4 regions of the Pantoea sp. S18 genome follow, and region 4 is predicted to be linked to each of the others. Evidence: predicted binding sites of a transcription regulator. Region 4 holds the regulator's gene; each other region holds the start of a gene.
The links. Region 4 encodes sigma-54, which starts transcription at its own class of promoters, with help from an activator protein. Its sites were predicted from a motif close to GTTGGCACANNTTTCGCTNT; they were not measured.

Region 1: a site for sigma-54 is predicted at 2,263-2,282, ahead of glnA (glutamate--ammonia ligase). Genes of this name have one in related genera too.
Region 2: a site for sigma-54 is predicted at 1,403-1,422, ahead of VIJ98_RS04050 (gamma-glutamyltransferase family protein). Genes of this name have one in related genera too.
Region 3: a site for sigma-54 is predicted at 2,603-2,622, ahead of VIJ98_RS17980 (gamma carbonic anhydrase family protein). Genes of this name have one in related genera too.

The regions. Positions count from the first base shown of each region.
Region 1 is NZ_CP142688.1:4,222,715-4,227,792, reverse strand. It holds gene glnL (nitrogen regulation protein NR(II)) at 1-517, opposite strand, end outside; gene glnA (glutamate--ammonia ligase) at 706-2,115, opposite strand; gene typA (ribosome-dependent GTPase TypA) at 2,555-4,375, shown strand; gene yihX (glucose-1-phosphatase) at 4,560-5,078, shown strand, end outside.
Region 2 is NZ_CP142688.1:900,133-905,210, reverse strand. It holds gene VIJ98_RS04060 (transporter substrate-binding domain-containing protein) at 1-302, opposite strand, end outside; gene hpxU (MurR/RpiR family transcriptional regulator HpxU) at 495-1,334, opposite strand; gene VIJ98_RS04050 (gamma-glutamyltransferase family protein) at 1,541-3,127, shown strand; gene hpxX (oxalurate catabolism protein HpxX) at 3,140-3,325, shown strand; gene VIJ98_RS04040 (AtzE family amidohydrolase) at 3,322-4,719, shown strand; gene hpxZ (oxalurate catabolism protein HpxZ) at 4,722-5,078, shown strand, end outside.
Region 3 is NZ_CP142688.1:3,879,200-3,884,277, reverse strand. It holds gene VIJ98_RS17995 (type I DNA topoisomerase) at 2-556, shown strand; gene tsaC (L-threonylcarbamoyladenylate synthase type 1 TsaC) at 553-1,128, shown strand; gene aroE (shikimate dehydrogenase) at 1,132-1,953, shown strand; gene VIJ98_RS17980 (gamma carbonic anhydrase family protein) at 1,963-2,517, opposite strand; rRNA gene VIJ98_RS17975 (16S ribosomal RNA) at 3,009-4,548, shown strand; tRNA gene VIJ98_RS17970 (tRNA-Ile) at 4,622-4,698, shown strand; tRNA gene VIJ98_RS17965 (tRNA-Ala) at 4,842-4,917, shown strand.
Region 4 is NZ_CP142688.1:520,058-525,135, reverse strand. It holds gene lptA (lipopolysaccharide ABC transporter substrate-binding protein LptA) at 1-513, shown strand, start outside; gene lptB (LPS export ABC transporter ATP-binding protein) at 519-1,244, shown strand; gene rpoN (RNA polymerase factor sigma-54) at 1,293-2,732, shown strand; gene hpf (ribosome hibernation promoting factor) at 2,754-3,041, shown strand; gene ptsN (PTS IIA-like nitrogen regulatory protein PtsN) at 3,202-3,684, shown strand; gene rapZ (RNase adapter RapZ) at 3,737-4,591, shown strand; gene npr (PTS phosphocarrier protein NPr) at 4,588-4,860, shown strand; gene mtgA (monofunctional biosynthetic peptidoglycan transglycosylase) at 4,866-5,078, opposite strand, start outside.

The sequences.
Region 1 (5,078 bases), 590 kb from region 4:
CAATGATGATGCGCGTATATTCATGCAGGGAAGGATCGGGTAAGGCGCGAGTCAGCAACTGCGCGGCGCCACGTAATCCTCCCAGCGGGTTTTTGATTTCATGCGCCAGACCGCGCACTAAATCGCGGGCAGCGACCTGCTGAGCATGCTGAATTTGTTCCTGGCTGAGACGACGTTGATTATCCATCGGCGCCATTTCCAGCAGAATAAAGCCATCCGGTAAGCGCTGTGCCGTGAGCGACATAATGTGCGCGCGACCATCGACCACCAACGTGACTTCGCTATCGGTAAAGCCCTGGCCAGCTCCGAGACTCTCGCTCATCACCTCAATATTCAGCGAAAAATAGCCGGTTAATTCCGGTAATGGCGTGCCGAACAATTTACGTGAGCTTTGCGCCAGTAATTGCTGAGCCGCCGGATTGGCGTAATGGATAACTAAATCGTTATCGACCAGCAAAATACTGTTGATCAGGGAGTTGAGAATCTGCCCCGCGTCGGGCAGCGTGCCAGTTGCCATACAGCGTTCCTCTGCACTAATTTAGTGCATTATAGCCTTTCAGGACGGAAATCTGTGCTTCGAACCATGAATGCGCGGAGAAAAAAGCCCATCCGGAGATGGGCTAAAGTTTCCACGGCAATATAAAAATCTTTCAGGCTGTTCACGCTGCAAAAAGAGAGCGTGAACAGTGAGCTGAAATTTTTAAATTAAACGCTGTAGTACAGTTCGAACTCAACTGGGTGCGGAGTCATACGCACACGGTCAACGTCTGGCTTACGCAGTTCGATGTATGCATCGATAGCGTCATCAGTGAACACGCCGCCACGAGTCAGGAACTCGCGGTCTTCGTTCAGTGCGTTCAGTGCTTCTTCCAGAGAACCTGCAACTTTTGGAATCTCAGCTTCTTCTTCCGGAGGCAGGTCATACAGGTTTTTGTCCATCGCATCGCCAGGGTGGATCTTGTTGATAACACCATCAAGACCGGCCATCAGCAGCGCGGTGAATGCCAGGTATGGGTTAGCCGCTGGATCCGGGAAGCGTGCTTCGATACGACGTGCTTTCGGGCTAGCAACCACTGGAATACGGATAGAAGCAGAACGGTTACGGGCAGAGTAAGCCAGCATAACGGGTGCTTCGTAGCCTGGGACCAGACGCTTGTATGAGTTGGTGGTTGGGTTCGCCAGGGCGTTGATCGCTTTAGCGTGCTTGATGATACCGCCGATGTAGAACAGAGCAGTTTCGGACAGGCCGCCGTACTTGTCGCCAGAGAACAGGTTCACGCCGCCTTTTGACAGGGACATGTGGCAGTGCATACCAGAACCGTTATCGCCGAACATTGGCTTAGGCATGAAGGTTGCAGTTTTGCCGTACGCGTGAGCAACGTTGTGCACCACGTATTTGTAGATCTGAATTTCGTCAGCTTTTTTGGTCATGGTGTTGAAGCGGGTTGCCACTTCGTTCTGACCAGCAGTTGCTACTTCGTGGTGATGTGCTTCAACCACCAGACCCATCTGCTCCATGGTCAGACACATGGCAGAACGGATGTCCTGTGCTGAGTCAACCGGTGGCACTGGGAAGTAACCGCCTTTCAGACCTGGACGGTGACCTTTGTTACCGCCTTCGTACTCTTTACCGGTGTTCCATGCTGCTTCGATATCGTCGATAGCAACGTGTGAACCTGAAGTAGAAGAACCGAAACGGATGTCATCGAACAGGAAGAACTCTGGCTCTGGTCCAAACAGCACGGTATCCGCGATGCCTGAAGAACGCAGGAACTCTTCTGCACGCTTAGCAATGGAGCGTGGGTCACGGTCGTAGCCCTGCAGTGTGCCTGGCTCAAGGATGTCGCAACGGATGATCAGGGTCGAGTCTTCGAAGAACGGATCCATTACTGCAGTGGTTGCATCCGGCATCAGCACCATGTCTGATTCGTTAATGCCTTTCCAGCCACCGATGGAGGAGCCATCGAACATTTTGCCTTCTTCGAAGAAGTCAGCGTTAACCTGGTGAGCAGGGATAGTAACGTGCTGTTCTTTACCTTTGGTATCGGTAAAACGCAGGTCAACAAACTTAACTTCATGCTCGTTCATCATCGAGAGAACGTGTTCAGCGGACATACTCAACTCTCCTGGAAATGGTCATTATCGTCATGGTGAGAGAACTTCGTTGCCGGGAATGTGTCACGACTGCTGACCATTCCTAACCAAAGATCTCGGCAAGCTCTATCAACCGTTTTATAACTGTCGTTTTCGCTTAAAATATATAAAGCGAATTCTGTGCCAACTTTATGACAATGGTGAAAATGGCGCTACAATGCGCCCTTTCGTGAGTCGAAGGCTGCACCAGGATGGATTGCATGCATCGTTATGGTGCGCCACAGGTGAAGTTAAGCACTAAATTGGTGCAAATTGCCATCGCAGTGCAGATTAATGCACCGTAAACGGTGCTAAAAACCAGCGCTACGAGAAACTTTCGGCGAAATCTGTGATCATGTTCAGTCTTCCGCTTAATCCGTGTACAATACCGCGTTATTTCTATAATGCCTGAGGCAAAGCTGTGATCGAAAATTTGCGTAACATCGCCATCATCGCGCACGTTGACCATGGTAAGACCACCCTGGTTGACAAGCTGCTCCAACAGTCCGGTACTTTTGATGCTCGTACCGAAGCGACTGAGCGCGTAATGGACTCCAACGATTTGGAGAAAGAGCGTGGGATTACCATCCTCGCAAAAAACACCGCCATCAAATGGAATGACTACCGTATCAACATCGTTGATACCCCAGGACACGCCGACTTCGGTGGTGAAGTGGAGCGCGTCATGTCCATGGTGGATTCGGTGCTGCTGGTTGTAGATGCGATGGATGGCCCTATGCCGCAAACCCGCTTCGTAACCAAGAAAGCATTTGCTCATGGTTTGAAGCCGATTGTGGTTATCAACAAAGTTGACCGTCCGGGCGCGCGTCCTGATTGGGTTGTTGATCAGGTATTTGACCTGTTCGTTAACCTGGATGCGACTGACGAGCAGCTGGACTTCCCGATCATCTTCGCTTCGGCGCTGAATGGTATCGCGGGTCTGGAACACACCGACATGGCTGACGACATGACCCCGCTGTATCAGGCGATCGTTGACCACGTTTCTCCACCTCAGGTTGAAGTTGAAGCGCCACTGCAGATGCAAATCTCGCAGCTGGACTACAACAACTATCTGGGCGTGATCGGCATCGGCCGCATCAAGCGCGGTACCGTGAAGCCGAACCAGCAAGTCACTATCATTGATAGCGAAGGCAAAACCCGTAACGGTAAAGTCGGTAAAGTGTTGGGCCACCTTGGTCTGGAGCGTATCGAAAGCACCCTGGCGGAAGCGGGCGACATCATCGCGATCACCGGTCTGGGCGAGCTGAACATCTCTGACACCATCTGCGACACGCAGAATGTGGAAGCGTTGCCAGCCCTGAGCGTCGACGAACCAACCGTAACCATGTTCTTCAACGTGAACACCTCACCGTTCTGCGGTAAAGAAGGTAAGTTCGTGACCTCGCGCCAGATTCTGGAGCGTTTGAACAAAGAGCTGGTACACAACGTGGCACTGCGCGTTGAAGAAACCGAAGATTCGGATGCGTTCCGCGTTTCTGGTCGTGGTGAGCTGCACTTGTCGGTTCTGATCGAGAACATGCGTCGTGAAGGTTTCGAGCTGGCGGTATCCCGTCCGAAAGTAATCTTCCGTGAGCATGAAGGCCGTAAGCAGGAGCCATTCGAAAACGTGACCCTCGACATCGAAGAAACCCATCAGGGTTCTGTGATGCAAGCGATGGGTGAGCGTAAAGGCGACCTGAAAAACATGGATCCAGATGGCAAAGGCCGTGTACGTCTTGACTACATGATCCCAAGCCGTGGTCTAATCGGCTTCCGTAACGAATTCATGACCATGACTTCAGGTACCGGTCTGCTGTACTCCACCTTCAGCCACTACGACGACGTTCGTCCGGGCGAAGTGGGCCAGCGTCAGAACGGCGTGCTGATCTCAAACGGTCAGGGTAAAGCGGTCGCGTTCGCCCTGTTCGGTCTGCAGGATCGCGGTAAGCTGTTCCTGGGTCACGGTGCGGAAGTATATGAAGGCCAGATCATCGGTATTCACAGCCGTTCTAACGACCTGACAGTAAACTGCCTGACCGGTAAGAAACTGACCAACATGCGTGCGTCAGGTACTGACGAAGCCACCACTCTGGTTCCACCGCAGAAAATGACGCTGGAACAGGCTATCGAGTTCATCGATGATGACGAACTGGTAGAAGTGACTCCGTTGTCAGTCCGTATTCGTAAACGTCACCTGACCGAGAACGATCGTAAGCGTTCTTCTCGCGGCAGCAAAGAGTAAGCGAAACAGTCTGATATTGAGCCCCGCACTTGCGGGGCTTTTTTATGCCTGCAACCCGCTGCAACGCTCGCTTAATGAAGTTTGGCTCCGCTTCCAGATTACTGATTTCCCGCCTTTCGTCCCTGTTCAGCTCCCACTTTTGCCGCTAAAGTGAATGATCCAGGGAACGAAAAGGAGAGGCGTCATGCTGTACATCTTTGATTTAGGCAATGTGATTGTTGATATCGATTTCAATCGTGTGCTCGGCGTCTGGAGCGATTTGGGGCGCGTGCCGTTATCCACGCTGCAAAGTCGTTTCCGCATGGATGAGGCTTTTGAGCAACACGAACGCGGCGAAATCAGCGATCCTGAATTTGCTGCACGTATCTGCGACCAGCTGGATATCGCGCTGAGCTATCCGCAATTCACCGCTGGCTGGCAGGCGGTCTTTGTCGGCGTGCGTCCGGAAACGCTGGCGATCATGAACAAGCTGCGTGCCAATGGCGAGCGCGTAGTGATCCTGTCGAATACCAATCAGCTGCACTTTGAGTTCTGGCCAACCCAATATCCCGATGTTCAACAGGCGGCCGATCATCTTTATATGTCGCAGGATATCGGCATGCGTAAGCCAGAAGCGCGCATCTATAACTATGTGCTGCAGCACGAAGGTTATCAGGCCAATCAGGCGGTGTTTTTCGATGATAACCAGGCCAATATTGACGCT
Region 2 (5,078 bases), 380 kb from region 4:
CCCATGCTGGAGATCACCAGATCGACTTTATCGGTCTGTAGATACGGCACGCGGTTGGCGCTGGAAACCGGCACCAACTGCAACTTCAGTTTCATCTGTTTGGCGAGATACTTCGCCATGTCGATATCGTAGCCCTGCGGTTGCAGGTCAGTACCCACGGAACCGAACGGCGGGAAATCCTGCGGAACCGCCACGCGGATCACGCCACGCTTCTGGATATCCTGCAGCTGATCGGCCATTGCACTCCCGACCTGCGCCATCAGCAATGCCGCGCCCGCTACCGCTAATAATACTTTTTTCATTATGCACCCCGGTGAGTTTACGTGAAACAAAAGATTCTTGGTGAATCATTCTGCAACTAATGTGCCAACCGCAGTGCCGGGGGAAGAAAGGGAAAAAAACGTGGATTTACCGCGTTGCAGGCAGCAAAAACGGGCATCGCGCCCGTTGGAATTAACGATCAAAAACAGTGCATTGCACCATGATGGCGCCCGTTATCGGTGTTCCAGCTCGTCGAGATGTTGATAAAGATCGGCAATTTGATGGATGCGCTGACGGCCCTGCGACAACATTTCATGCAGCAACGCATTCGCCAGCAGGTTTACCAAACTCATGGCGGAGGCGTAGCTATCAAAGGCGGAAACGCTGTCGAGCGGTGCGCAAAGCTGCCAGCGCGCCAGCGTGATAATGCCCTGCGCCTGCGGCTCACACAGTGCCAGCACCGGGATGTTGCTCTGCTGCAGCTGCTGCATCAGCGGACGAATGATGCGTGGACGGCGGCGAAACGCCATCACCACCACGATATCATCGGGCGTGATATCCACCAGCTCTTCGCCCAGCGTCTGGCCCGGCTGCGGCAGCACATGCACCTGCGGACGCGCCTGCATCAGCTGCTGACGCAGGTGCAGCGCCACCGGATAGGCGTTACGCATACCGATGATAAACACCCGCTTTGCCGCGCCCAGCACGCTAATCACCTCGCCAAACTGCTGCGGATCGATGCTGTTGACCCACTGCGTCAGATTCGCCATCTCTTGCTTATAATGGCGCGATAGCAAGGTGTTGCCCTGCACCGCATCGCGATTATCGGTGAGCGGCATGCCGCTCTGGCGCAGGATGCGCAGCTCATCGCGCATGTCCTTGTACTTCTCGTAACCGAGACGCTTGAATAAACGGCTAACCGTGGCCTTCGACACGCCGCTCAGTCGCGCCAGCTCGGCGCTGTTGTAGCTGATCAGGTCATCAAAATGGTCAAACACGAAGTCGGCAATGCGCTGCTCCTGCGGCGACAGTTGCGGATAGTGACTACGAAGGCGTTCATCAAGTTGTTTCATCATCGGTCCTGTAACTTTCGTTTCACCACAAGCTAGCATAAATCGATCCAGATTGATGTCCGACCAAAACTGGAACAGCTCTTGCTTAGATTTATGCAGTATTTGCCAGGTGCGCACAAATCCGCACCGCACGGTTGTAGGGTCGCCATTTATGGCGACCACTGTTCAGATGCACCCTACAAGCCATAACAGAGAAAGAGTTCACTATGATACAGAGCAACATGGCACCGCTAGGCATGGCGGTTACGCCACATCATCTCGCCAGCGAAAGCGCCTTAGCGGTGCTGCGCGAAGGCGGCAATGCGCTGGAAGCGATGGTGGCCGCCGCTGCCACTATCGCCGTGGTTTACCCGCATATGAACGGTTTAGGTGGCGACGGCTTCTGGCTGGTGGTGCCGCCACACGGCGATCCCATCGCCATTGACGCCAGCGGCGCGGCCGGTTCACTGGCGCATCTCGATTTCTATCACGGCGAAACGCATATTCCGCATCGCGGACCGAAAGCCGCCTTAACCGTTGCGGGTACCGTGAGCGGTTGGCAGGAAGCGTTGACGCTGGCGCAGGAACTCGGCGCTACGCCGCTGCCATTAACCCGCTTGCTGCGCGATGCGATTCGCTATGCCGCCGACGGCATTCCGGTCACCGCCTCGCAGGCCGCCGCTACCGCCGCCAAACAGCATGAGTTGCAGCATCAACCCGGTTTTGCCGCCACCTTTTTACCGGACGGCAGCGTGCCGGTTGCAGGCAGCCGCTTCACCCAACCGGCGCTGGCGAACACCCTGAGCATGCTGTGCGATCACGGACTCGAGAGTTTTTATCGCGGTGAACTGGCGCACCATCTGGCGCGCGAAATGAGCGCGCTGGGGATGCCAATCACGCTGGAAGATTTGCAGACGCATCAAGCCCGCCGCTGCACGCCGCTGCATCTGGCGCACAGTGAAGGCGATATCTGGAACATGACGCCACCAACGCAGGGTTTGGTGTCGCTGGCGATCCTCGGCATTACCGATCGGCTTAATATGGCTGACGCCAATGAAGCACAAACCGTGCACCGCATCGTCGAAGCCACCAAAAAAGCCTTTGCGCTGCGCGACAAGCACATCACCGATCCGCGCCACATCGACATTGATGTACAGAGCCTGCTGGATGCTGAACATCTCAGCACGCTGGCGGCGCAGGTGGACGATCACCAAGCGGCTGCGTGGGGCACCGGGCGCGGACCGGGCGACACCGTGTGGATGGGCGTGATGGACAGTAGCGGGCTGGCCGTTTCGTTTATCCAGAGCGTCTATCACGAATTCGGCAGCGGCGTGGTACTGCCTGGCACCGGCATCACCTGGCAAAACCGGGGGGCCGCTTTCAGCCTGCAACCCGACCATTTGCTGGCGCTGCAGCCGGGCAAACAGCCGTTCCACACGCTGAATCCCGCCGCCGCGCGCCTCAAAGATGGTCGCACCATGGTGTACGGCTCGATGGGCGGCGACGGCCAACCGCAAACCCAGGCGGCGATTTTCACCCGTCACGTGATTCAGGGGCATCCGCTGCAACAGGCGGTGAGCGCGCCGCGCTGGCTGCTGGGTCGCACGTGGGGACAATCATCCGATTCGCTCAAGCTTGAAGCGCGCATCGCACCGGAAACGGTGCAGCAGCTGCGCGCACTCGGCCATGAGGTTGAACTGCTGCCCGATTTTAGTGAAGTGGTCGGCCATGCAGGTGCGATCGTCAGACACAACAACGGCATGCTGGAAGGCGCGTTCGATCCGCGCAGCAACGGCAGTGCCGCCGGTTTCTAACGGAGATTATTGATGAGTTCACAACCGGACTGGGCCACCTATATCGCCCAAATGGAACAGATTCTGGCGCTGGAGCTGGATGATGCGCGTCGCGCCGAGCTGCTGACACAGTTCAACCGCATCGCCGCGATGGCCGAGCCGCTGATGGCGCTGCCGCTCGACGATCGGCTGGAAGTGGCGGGAGTCTTTCATCCATGAAACTGTCGTCATTATCGATTAACGCCCTGCAGCAGGCGCTGAGTCAGGGCGAGATCAGCGCCCGCGATATCGCACAACATACGCTGGCGGCGATTGAACAGCATAATCCCGCAATCAACGCCTGGACCGAAGTTACCGGCCAGCGCATGCTGCGCGAAGCCGATCAGATCGATCAGCAGCGCCAGCGCGGCGAAACCTTGCCGCCGTTGGCCGGCATTCCTTACGCGGTGAAAAACCTGTTTGATGTCGCCGGACACAGCACCTTAGCCGGAGCCAGCCTGTTCAGCGAACGCGCGGCGGCACGCGAGGATGCGTGGGCGGTGAGCAAACTGCGTCAGTCTGGCGCGCTGCTCTCCGGCATGCTGAATATGGATGCCTACGCGTACGGCTTTACCACCGAAAACACCCATTACGGCGCGACGCACAACCCGCGCGATTTAACCCGCGTGGCAGGCGGATCGTCCGGCGGTTCGGCAGCGGCGGTGGCGGCGGGTTTAGTGCATTTCTCGCTTGGCACCGACACCAACGGCTCGATTCGCGTGCCTGCTTCGCTGTGCGGTATCTTCGGTCTTAAACCGACCTTTGGCCGCCTGTCGCGCAGCGGCAGCCATCCGTTTGTCGCCAGCCTCGATCACATCGGCCCATTTGCCCGTTCGGTTGAAGATTTGAGCCTGGTGTACGACACCTTGCAAGGTACCGATGTCAGCGATGCCTTCCAGGCCGCGCAGCCCGTTGCGCCAGCCAGCGCCGGGCTCAGCAAGGGCGCAGAAGGCGTGCGCAGCGCGGTACTCGGTGGGTTCTTCTCAACCTGGTGCAGCGATGAAGCGCGCGCCGCCGTGGCCGTTGCGGCTAAGGCGCTGCAGGCAATCGACGAAGTAACCTTACCGAATGCAGAAATCGCACGTTCGGCGGCCTTTATCATGACCGCCGCAGAAGGCGGCAATCACTACTTGCCGATGCTGCGCACGCAGCCCGAGCAGTTCGAGCCCAACTCGCGTGAACGCTTGCTGGCCGGTGCGATGCTGCCCTCGGCGTGGTACGTGCAGGCGCAGCGTTTCCGCCGTCACTTCCAGCAGCAGGTGCTGCCGCTGTTTGAGCAGTTCGATGTGCTGATTGCACCCGCCACACCGTGCACCGCCACCACCATCGGCCAGGAAACCATTCACATCAACGGCCAGCATTTGCCGACGCGCGCCAGCATGGGCATGCTGACCCAGCCGATTTCGTTCCTCGGTTTACCGGTCTGCACCGTGCCGCTGCAAACCGCCAGCGGCTTGCCGATTGGTTTACAGCTGATCGCCGCACCGTTTAAAGAACATCTGGCACTGCGCGCCGCCTGGGCGCTGCAACAGCAAGGGCTGACGCTGCCACAAACCACCTTAATGGACGCCTGAAGATGACACCTGAACATATCGATCGCCCGGCAGTGCTCGCCGAAGTCACCGCCGCCTTTTACCGCTACGAGCAGGCGTTGATCAGCAATGACGTTGAAGTGCTGGATGAGCTGTTCTGGCACGACAAACGTACCGTGCGTTTGGGCGCGGGTGAGAATTTGTATGGCATTGATGAGATTCGCGCTTTCCGCGCGGCACGTCCGTCGAAAGGGTTGGAGCGCGAGTTACGTAATACGGTGATTACCACTTTTGGCGATGACTATGCGGTGTGCAGCACCGAGTTTACGCGTGAAGGCGTGGAGAAGATTGGACGCCAGCAGCAGACATGGGTGCGATTGCCGTGCGGCTGGCGGATTGTC
Region 3 (5,078 bases), 940 kb from region 4:
TATGAGTAAATCAGCACTATTCTCCGTGCCTAAACACGATCCCTGCCCCGCTTGCGGGGCAGAATTAGTTATACGTTCTGGCAAACACGGCCCTTTTCTGGGGTGTGTGAATTATCCAACTTGCGATTACATCCGCCCGCTGAAAAGTCAGGGAGATGGTCATGTCGTTAAAGTACTGGAAGGCCATGCGTGCCCTCAGTGTGGCGCAGACAAAGTTCTGCGTCAGGGACGATTTGGCATGTTCGTGGGTTGCAGTCATTATCCGGAATGTGATTACACCGAAACCATCGATAAGCCAGATGAAACAGCTATCGCCTGTCCGCAATGTCAGAACGGTAAACTGGTACAACGGCGCTCGCGCTATGGCAAAACCTTCTACTCCTGCGATCGCTATCCAGATTGTCAGTTTGTCCTTAACGCAGCGCCGGTTGAAGGCGTTTGCCCGCATTGCCAGTTCCCATTATTAATAGAGAAGAAAACCGCACAAGGCATGAAGCGCTTCTGCGCCAGCAAACGCTGCGGTAAGCCTATCGTCCAGGACGAATCATCATCATGAAGCCAAGTCAGTATCCAGCGGGTAGTCTCGATTATTGCATTGAGAAGCTACAGCAACAGGAAGTTATCGCCTATCCAACCGAAGCCGTATTTGGATTGGGCTGCGATCCCGATAGCGAAGAGGCCGTAATGGCGCTTTTGGCGCTCAAGCAGCGCCCAGTCGAGAAAGGACTCATTTTGATTGCGTCCGATTACGCGCAGCTGGAACCTTATATCGCAGATCGTGAACTCTCGGTGCTGCAGCGCGAGCGTATGTTTGCAAGTTGGCCAGGCCCGGTGACCTATGTGGTGCCCGCCTCGCCACATACGCCGCGCTGGTTAACCGGGCGTTTCGACTCACTGGCCATTCGCGTTAGCGATCATCCGGACGTACAGGCTTTGTGTCGTGGTTTTGGTAAACCTCTGGTTTCGACCAGCGCCAATCTTTCCGGCGAACCGCCATGCCGTAATGCGGATGAGGTTGCTAAGCAATTTGGTCCGCAGTTCCCGGTCTTGCATGCTGAAACAGGTGGGCGACTGAATCCTTCTGAAATCCGCGACGTCATTAGCGGTGAACTTATTCGTCAGGGCTAATTCATGGAAAATTTTGCCGTTTTTGGTCATCCCATTGCGCATAGTAAATCTCCTTTCATTCACCGCCTGTTCGCTGAGCAAACTGGCATTGAGCATCAATATGGCAAGGAGTGCGCGCCACTTGAGGGATTTCCACAGTCGATCGCGGATTTCTTTGCGCAAGGCGGTAAAGGTGCCAATGTCACACTGCCTTTTAAACAGCAGGCGTGGGAATTTGCTGATGAGCTCAGCGAGCGCGCAGCATTATCTGGTGCGGTTAACACCTTAAAGAAAGATGCGCAGGGCAAGATCTTCGGCGATAACACGGATGGCATCGGTTTGCTCAGCGATCTGGAACGATTGCAGATGATCCATCCCGGCGATCAAATTCTGCTGGTGGGCGCCGGTGGTGCTGCGCGTGGCGTGATCCTGCCTCTGCTTTCATTCGGATGTTCGCTGGTGGTGGTGAATCGCACCGTGGAACGCGCCGAGCAGCTGGCAGAGATTTTCCAGCATAGCGGAGATATTAAAGCGGCCAGCTTTGAGCAATTAGCAGATCAGCAATTTGATCTGATCATTAATGCCACCTCAAGCGGTGTTGATGGCAAAGTTCCGGCGTTGGGCACATCGCTAATTCAGGCGCAAACGCGGTGCTACGACATGTTTTATCAACAAGGTTTGACACCATTCTTAGTGTGGTGTCAGCAGCAGGGCGCGCAACATCTTGCGGACGGTGTTGGCATGTTAGTGGGGCAAGCCGCTCACGCTTTCCATTTATGGCATGGCGTGATGCCAGAGATCACGCCAGTGATTGCCAAACTGAAGCAATCGATGCAGCAGGTATAAGGTTGGCGATCAGGGATGAGTTTGGCTTTCCTGATCGAGATATTCATTCTTCCAACCCACATAGTTGTTGGACGAATAAAGCAGCCCGGCAATCTCCGCTTCACTGAGCGGGCGCACTTGTTTAACCGGGCTGCCTAAATACAGGTAGCCACTTTCCAGCCGTTTACCCGGCGGCACCAAACTGCCAGCGCCAATCATCACATCATCTTCAACGATCACGCCGTCCAGTAGAATGGATCCCATACCAACCAATACGCGATTGCCGATAGTACAGCCGTGCAGCATCGCCTTATGCCCTACTGTGACATCTTCGCCGACAATCAGCGGATAACCTTCTGGGTTGCTGGTGGACTTGTGAGTGACATGCAGTACGCTGCCATCCTGAATATTGCTTCTTTTACCTATCACGACTTTATTGACGTCACCGCGAATTGCAACCAGCGGCCAGATGCTTACGTCATCGGCAAGTTGTACTTCACCCACCACCACGCTGCTGCTGTCGATCATCACGCGATCGCCTCGTTGTGGAAAATGGTTCTTATAAGGTCGTAGGGCTGTAGACATGATCTTCTCCTTTTACGTTTTTACCCAAGCCTGCGGCTTAAAAGGCGGATAAACAAGATGATTTTTGAGCGGATCGCTCGCGATCGCAGCGAAAAGAGTGAAAACTCGCCAGTCGATTAAAAAGATCGAAAAAAGGGGTTGTGCAAAAAATTCGGATCCCTATAATGCGCCACCACTGAGACGGCAAAGCGGTAACGCAGACGGCTCAGCAGGGAGTGAAGAAATTCATCCCGCCGGATGAAAACGCTGAAAAAAGTGTTTGACTCCGAAGGAGAGTAGCGTAGTATACGCCACCTCGCGACAGACGGTTCAGCCGCTGCTCGCAACGCTCTTTAACAATTTATCAGACAATCTGTGTGGGCACTCGCAGGATTGATATCAGCGTCTCCGGACGTAAAAAATATCAAAGCCTCACGAGTGAACACATAATGAAATTCATTATGACGTTTTACAGATGAGCACCGCTGAACTTGTTTCAGCAAATCAAACTTAAATTGAAGAGTTTGATCATGGCTCAGATTGAACGCTGGCGGCAGGCCTAACACATGCAAGTCGAACGGTAGCACAGAGAGCTTGCTCTCGGGTGACGAGTGGCGGACGGGTGAGTAATGTCTGGGAAACTGCCCGATGGAGGGGGATAACTACTGGAAACGGTAGCTAATACCGCATAACGTCGCAAGACCAAAGTGGGGGACCTTCGGGCCTCACACCATCGGATGTGCCCAGATGGGATTAGCTAGTAGGTGGGGTAATGGCTCACCTAGGCGACGATCCCTAGCTGGTCTGAGAGGATGACCAGCCACACTGGAACTGAGACACGGTCCAGACTCCTACGGGAGGCAGCAGTGGGGAATATTGCACAATGGGCGCAAGCCTGATGCAGCCATGCCGCGTGTATGAAGAAGGCCTTCGGGTTGTAAAGTACTTTCAGCGGGGAGGAAGGCGGTGGAGTTAATAACTTCACCGATTGACGTTACCCGCAGAAGAAGCACCGGCTAACTCCGTGCCAGCAGCCGCGGTAATACGGAGGGTGCAAGCGTTAATCGGAATTACTGGGCGTAAAGCGCACGCAGGCGGTCTGTCAAGTCGGATGTGAAATCCCCGGGCTTAACCTGGGAACTGCATTCGAAACTGGCAGGCTAGAGTCTTGTAGAGGGGGGTAGAATTCCAGGTGTAGCGGTGAAATGCGTAGAGATCTGGAGGAATACCGGTGGCGAAGGCGGCCCCCTGGACAAAGACTGACGCTCAGGTGCGAAAGCGTGGGGAGCAAACAGGATTAGATACCCTGGTAGTCCACGCCGTAAACGATGTCGACTTGGAGGTTGTTCCCTTGAGGAGTGGCTTCCGGAGCTAACGCGTTAAGTCGACCGCCTGGGGAGTACGGCCGCAAGGTTAAAACTCAAATGAATTGACGGGGGCCCGCACAAGCGGTGGAGCATGTGGTTTAATTCGATGCAACGCGAAGAACCTTACCTACTCTTGACATCCAGAGAACTTAGCAGAGATGCTTTGGTGCCTTCGGGAACTCTGAGACAGGTGCTGCATGGCTGTCGTCAGCTCGTGTTGTGAAATGTTGGGTTAAGTCCCGCAACGAGCGCAACCCTTATCCTTTGTTGCCAGCGGTTCGGCCGGGAACTCAAAGGAGACTGCCAGTGATAAACTGGAGGAAGGTGGGGATGACGTCAAGTCATCATGGCCCTTACGAGTAGGGCTACACACGTGCTACAATGGCGCATACAAAGAGAAGCGACCTCGCGAGAGCAAGCGGACCTCATAAAGTGCGTCGTAGTCCGGATCGGAGTCTGCAACTCGACTCCGTGAAGTCGGAATCGCTAGTAATCGTAGATCAGAATGCTACGGTGAATACGTTCCCGGGCCTTGTACACACCGCCCGTCACACCATGGGAGTGGGTTGCAAAAGAAGTAGGTAGCTTAACCTTCGGGAGGGCGCTTACCACTTTGTGATTCATGACTGGGGTGAAGTCGTAACAAGGTAACCGTAGGGGAACCTGCGGTTGGATCACCTCCTTACCTGAAGATACCTTCCCGCGTAGTGCTCACACAGATTGTCTGATAGAAAGTAACGAGCAGAAAAAACCTCTACAGGCTTGTAGCTCAGGTGGTTAGAGCGCACCCCTGATAAGGGTGAGGTCGGTGGTTCAAGTCCACTCAGGCCTACCAAATTTCTTCTCATGCTGCGTTAAAGCGCCGCTCGTATAGTGAACTATACGTCGCGACACTTTGCCTTGCCTGAAAAGAAATTACCGTTTGTCGAAAACGGAACTCCTGGTGAGTGGTAGTAGTGGTCTCTGCAGTAACTGTATGGGGCTATAGCTCAGCTGGGAGAGCGCCTGCCTTGCACGCAGGAGGTCAGCGGTTCGATCCCGCTTAGCTCCACCATTACAGTGACTCAAAACAATACTTCAGAGCGTACCGGAAACGGTGTGCTGCGAAGTATTATGCTCTTTAACAATCCGGAACAAGCTGAAAATTGAAACGACGTATCGTATTCATTCTCCGTAATAAGAATGAAGCTGCGATATGTTCGAGTCTCTCAAATG
Region 4 (5,078 bases):
GTAAGTACGCTGCTGGCAACGAGCCTGCCTGCGCTGGCATTAACCGGTGACTCAGACAAGCCGGTGAATATTGACTCCGTCAACCAGGCGCTAGACCTGCAGGGCAACGTCGCGACCTTTACCGGCAACGTGATTGTGACCCAGGGTTCCATCAAGATTACCGCCGATAAAGTGGTCGTCACCCGTCCGGGCGGCGATAGCAAGAAAACCATCGTTGATGCTTACGGCACGCCAGCGACCTTCTATCAAATGCAGGATAACGGCAAGCCGGTGCAAGGCCACGCCAGTAAACTGCACTATGAATTGGCGAACGATTTTGTTGAGCTGACCGGTAATGCCTTCATTCAGCAGCAGGACAGCAACATCAAAGGCGACCGCATCACTTACCTGGTGAAAGAGCAGAAGATGCAGGCGTTCAGCCAGGGTGACAGCAAGCGCGTGACCACCGTTCTGGTTCCGTCGCAGCTGCAGGACAAAAACGGTTCGTCCGCGAGCCCTAAAAAGAGTAACTGATTGCTATGGCTACACTAATCGCTGAGAACCTGGCGAAAGCCTACAAAGGCCGCCGCGTGGTGGAAGATGTTAGCCTGCAGGTAAAATCCGGCGAGATTGTCGGCCTGCTGGGCCCGAACGGTGCCGGTAAAACCACCACCTTTTACATGGTGGTGGGAATTGTGCCGCGCGATGCGGGCCGCATCGTGATTGATGATGAAGACATCAGCATCCTGCCGCTGCATGCGCGCGCCCGTCGCGGTATCGGCTATCTGCCGCAGGAAGCCTCGATCTTCCGCCGCCTGAGCGTGTACGACAACCTAATGGCGGTGCTGCAGATCCGTGATGATCTGACAGAAGAGCAGCGTCAGGATCGTGCCAACGAGCTGATGGAAGAGTTCCATATCGGCCATCTGCGCGACAGCATGGGCCAGGCGCTGTCGGGTGGTGAACGCCGTCGTGTGGAAATTGCTCGCGCGCTGGCCGCTAATCCGAAATTCATCCTGCTGGATGAGCCTTTTGCCGGTGTTGACCCCATTTCGGTTATCGACATCAAGAAAATCATCGAGCATCTGCGTGACAGCGGCCTTGGCGTGCTGATTACCGACCACAACGTGCGTGAAACCCTCGCGGTGTGTGAACGCGCTTATATCGTTAGCCAGGGTCATTTAATTGCCCATGGCACGCCTGATGAAATTCTTGTAGATGAGCAGGTTAAGCGTGTTTATTTGGGCGAAGAGTTCAGACTCTGATAAGGTGTCGTAACACCCTACGTTTGCTTAGGAAATTCTAACCGAATTATGAAGCAAGGTTTGCAACTCAGGCTCAGCCAACAGCTGGCGATGACACCACAGTTGCAGCAAGCCATTCGCTTGCTGCAACTCTCTACGCTTGAACTCCAGCAAGAACTCCAACTGGCGCTGGAAAGCAATCCGCTGCTTGAACAAACCGATCTGCACGAAGAAGTCGACGCACGCGAATTTCAGGAACAAGAGAGTGATTCATTAGACACGCGTGAAGCTCTTGAACAGAAAGACATGCCTGAAGATCTCCCGCTCGATGCCACCTGGGACGAAATCTACACTGCGGGCACGCCGTCAGGCACCGGCACCGATTACCAGGATGACGAACTGCCAATCTATCAGGGCGAAACCACGCAATCGCTGCAGGATTACCTGATGTGGCAGGTTGAGTTAACGCCGTTCACTGATACCGATCGCGCCATCGCTACATCCATTGTTGATGCCATTGACGACACCGGCTATCTCACCGTCAGCTTACAAGATATTTATGACAGTATTGGCGATGAAGAGCTAACGCTGGAAGAAGTTGAAGCCGTGCTCAAACGCGTGCAGCGTTTCGATCCGGTCGGCGTCGGTGCCCGTGATTTGCGTGATTGCCTGTTAGTGCAGCTTTCGCAATATGATGCCGCTACGCCCATGCTCGCGGAAGCGCGCCTGATTGTGAGCGAACATCTTGATCTGCTGGCCAACCATGATTTCCGCAGCCTGATGCGCGTAACGCGTCTGAAGGAAGAGGTGCTGAAAGAGGCGATGTTGCTGATTCAGTCACTCGATCCGCGCCCTGGCCAGTCAATCAATACAAGCGAACCGGAATATGTCATTCCCGATGTGCTGGTGCGCAAAATCAGCAAGCGCTGGACGGTTGAACTGAATTCCGACAGCATGCCGCGCCTGAAAATCAATCAGCAGTATGCTGCGATGGGCGGAGCTGGCCGTAACGAAAGCGATAATCAGTTTATTCGTAGCAATTTACAGGAAGCCAAGTGGCTAATTAAGAGCCTGGAGAGCCGTAACGACACGCTGCTGAAAGTGACACGCTGTATCGTTGAACAGCAGCAGGCATTTTTTGAGCAGGGTGAGGAGTACATGCGTCCAATGGTGCTGGCGGATATCGCTCAGGCTGTTGATATGCACGAATCCACTATTTCCCGCGTGACCACGCAAAAGTATTTACACAGCCCGCGTGGCATCTTTGAACTGAAGTATTTTTTCTCCAGTCACGTCAACACCGAAGGCGGTGGCGAAGCCTCGTCCACGGCGATTCGTGCATTAGTGAAAAAATTAATCTCGGCGGAAAACCCCGCAAAACCCTTGAGCGACAGCAAACTGACCTCCATGTTATCCGAACAGGGCATCATGGTAGCGCGACGTACGGTTGCTAAATATCGCGAGTCTTTATCTATACCGCCATCAAACCAGCGTAAACAGCTGGTTTGACCGAACGAAGAAGGAAGACCTATGCAGCTAAACCTTACCGGCCTTAATGTTGAAATTACCGAACCTCTGCGTGAATTTGTAAATACCAAATTTGCCAAACTGGAACACTATTTTGATCGTATCAATCAGGTTTATATTGTTCTGAAGGTAGAGAAGGTGACGCAGATTGCGGATGCAACACTGCACGTCAACGGCGGGGAGCTGCACGCCACATCGGAAGCGGAAGACATGTACGCGGCCATCGACGGGTTAATCGACAAGCTTTCCCGTCAGCTGACCAAACACAAAGACAAACTGAAAAAACACTAACCTTCACGCTTGCAGAGTGCTGACTGATTCGGCACTTAGAGCATAAATGGGGCGGATATTACCGCCCCGTTTTGTCATCTGCGCAAGCGCCAGCGGGCGAACGGCAATGAAATCAATCGCCTGAACCTCGCGGCTATGTGAACTCGCAAGTGAAACGATGATGAACAACGATCTAACACTGGAATTGAGCTCGGTCCTTTCACTGGACTGTACCCGTAGCGGCGTACACTGCCAGAGTAAAAAACGCGCGCTGGAAATTATCAGCGAGCTGGCAGCGAAGCAGCTCAATCTGCCGCACCAGACGCTTTTCGAAGCCATCCTGACCCGCGAACGTATGGGCAGTACCGGTATTGGCAACGGTATCGCCATTCCACATGGCAAGCTGGAGGAGGACACCTTACGCGCTGTCGGCGTGTTTATCAGCCTCGATCAGCCTATCGCTTTTGATGCGGTAGACAATCAGCCGGTTGACCTGCTGTTTGCCCTGCTGGTACCTGCGGACCAGTGTAAAACCCATTTGCACACGCTTTCGCTGGTTGCCAAACGTCTGGCGGATAAAACCGTCTGTCGTCGTTTGCGTGCGGCACAGAGCGACGAAGAGCTCTACGCCATTATCACAGAAGCTCAGGAAGCACACTCTTAAGCGAGAAACACTTTTACCGGCCTGTTCGCCGGTTTAAAACGGGAGAAATGTGATGGTGCTGATGATCGTTAGCGGTCGGTCAGGCTCAGGAAAATCAGTCGCGCTGCGTGCCCTTGAAGATATGGGCTTCTACTGTGTCGACAACTTGCCGGTGGTATTGCTACCGGAGCTGGCGAATACCTTAACCGAACGCAATATTTCTGCGGCGGTCAGCATTGACGTGCGCAACATGCCGGAATCACCGGAAGTCTTTGAAGCCGCGCTCAATAATCTGCCGGATACCTTCTCGCCGCAGCTGCTGTTTCTCGATACCGATCGCAACACGCTGATTCGCCGCTACAGCGATACGCGTCGCCTGCATCCGCTCTCCAGCAAAAATCTGTCGCTGGAAAGTGCTATCGACGAAGAGAACGATCTGCTGGAGCCGCTGCGCTCACGCGCCGATCTGATTATCGATACGTCCGAGATGTCGGTTCATGAATTGGCGGAGATGCTGCGCACGCGCCTGCTGGGCAAGCGCGAGCGTGAACTGACCATGGTGTTTGAGTCATTCGGCTTCAAACACGGCATTCCGATCGATGCCGATTATGTCTTCGATGTGCGTTTCCTGCCAAATCCGCACTGGGATCCTAAGCTGCGTCCGATGACCGGCCTGGATCGTCCGGTTGCCGCCTTCCTCGATCGTCACACCGAAGTGCACAACTTTATCTATCAAACGCGCAGCTATCTGGAACTGTGGCTGCCGATGCTGGAAACCAATAACCGCAGCTATCTCACCGTCGCCATTGGCTGTACCGGCGGGAAGCATCGTTCAGTGTATATCGCTGAGCAACTGGCGGATTATTTCCGTTCACGCGGTAAAAACGTGCAATCTCGTCATCGCACTCTGGAAAAACGCAAATCATGACCGTGAAGCAAACCGTTGAGATTCGTAACAAGCTGGGCATGCACGCGCGTCCGGCAATGAAGCTGTTCGAGCTGGTGCAGAGTTTTGATGCTGAAGTGTTGCTGCGTAACGAATCGGGCACCGAAGCCGAAGCCAGCAGCGTGATTGCGCTGCTGATGCTCGACTCAGCGAAAGGCGGCCATATTGAGATTGAAGCCAGCGGCCCGCAGGAAGAGCAGGCGCTGGCAGCGGTTATAGAACTGTTTGAAGCGGGCTTTGACGAGGATTAAACCTATCAGTGCAGCTTGTAGCGATTGAGGAAACCCTCGCCGCCCAACTGGCGCATCTGCCGCATAATCCACTGCTGCCGCTGCCGCGTGTAGCCTGAAGGCGCATCGGCGCGGAAACGGATCGGATTGGGCAGCACTGCTGCCAGTAACGCCGCTTCAGACATCGTCAGGCGGCTAGCGGGTTTATGGAAATAGCGCTGTGAAGCTTCTTCCACACC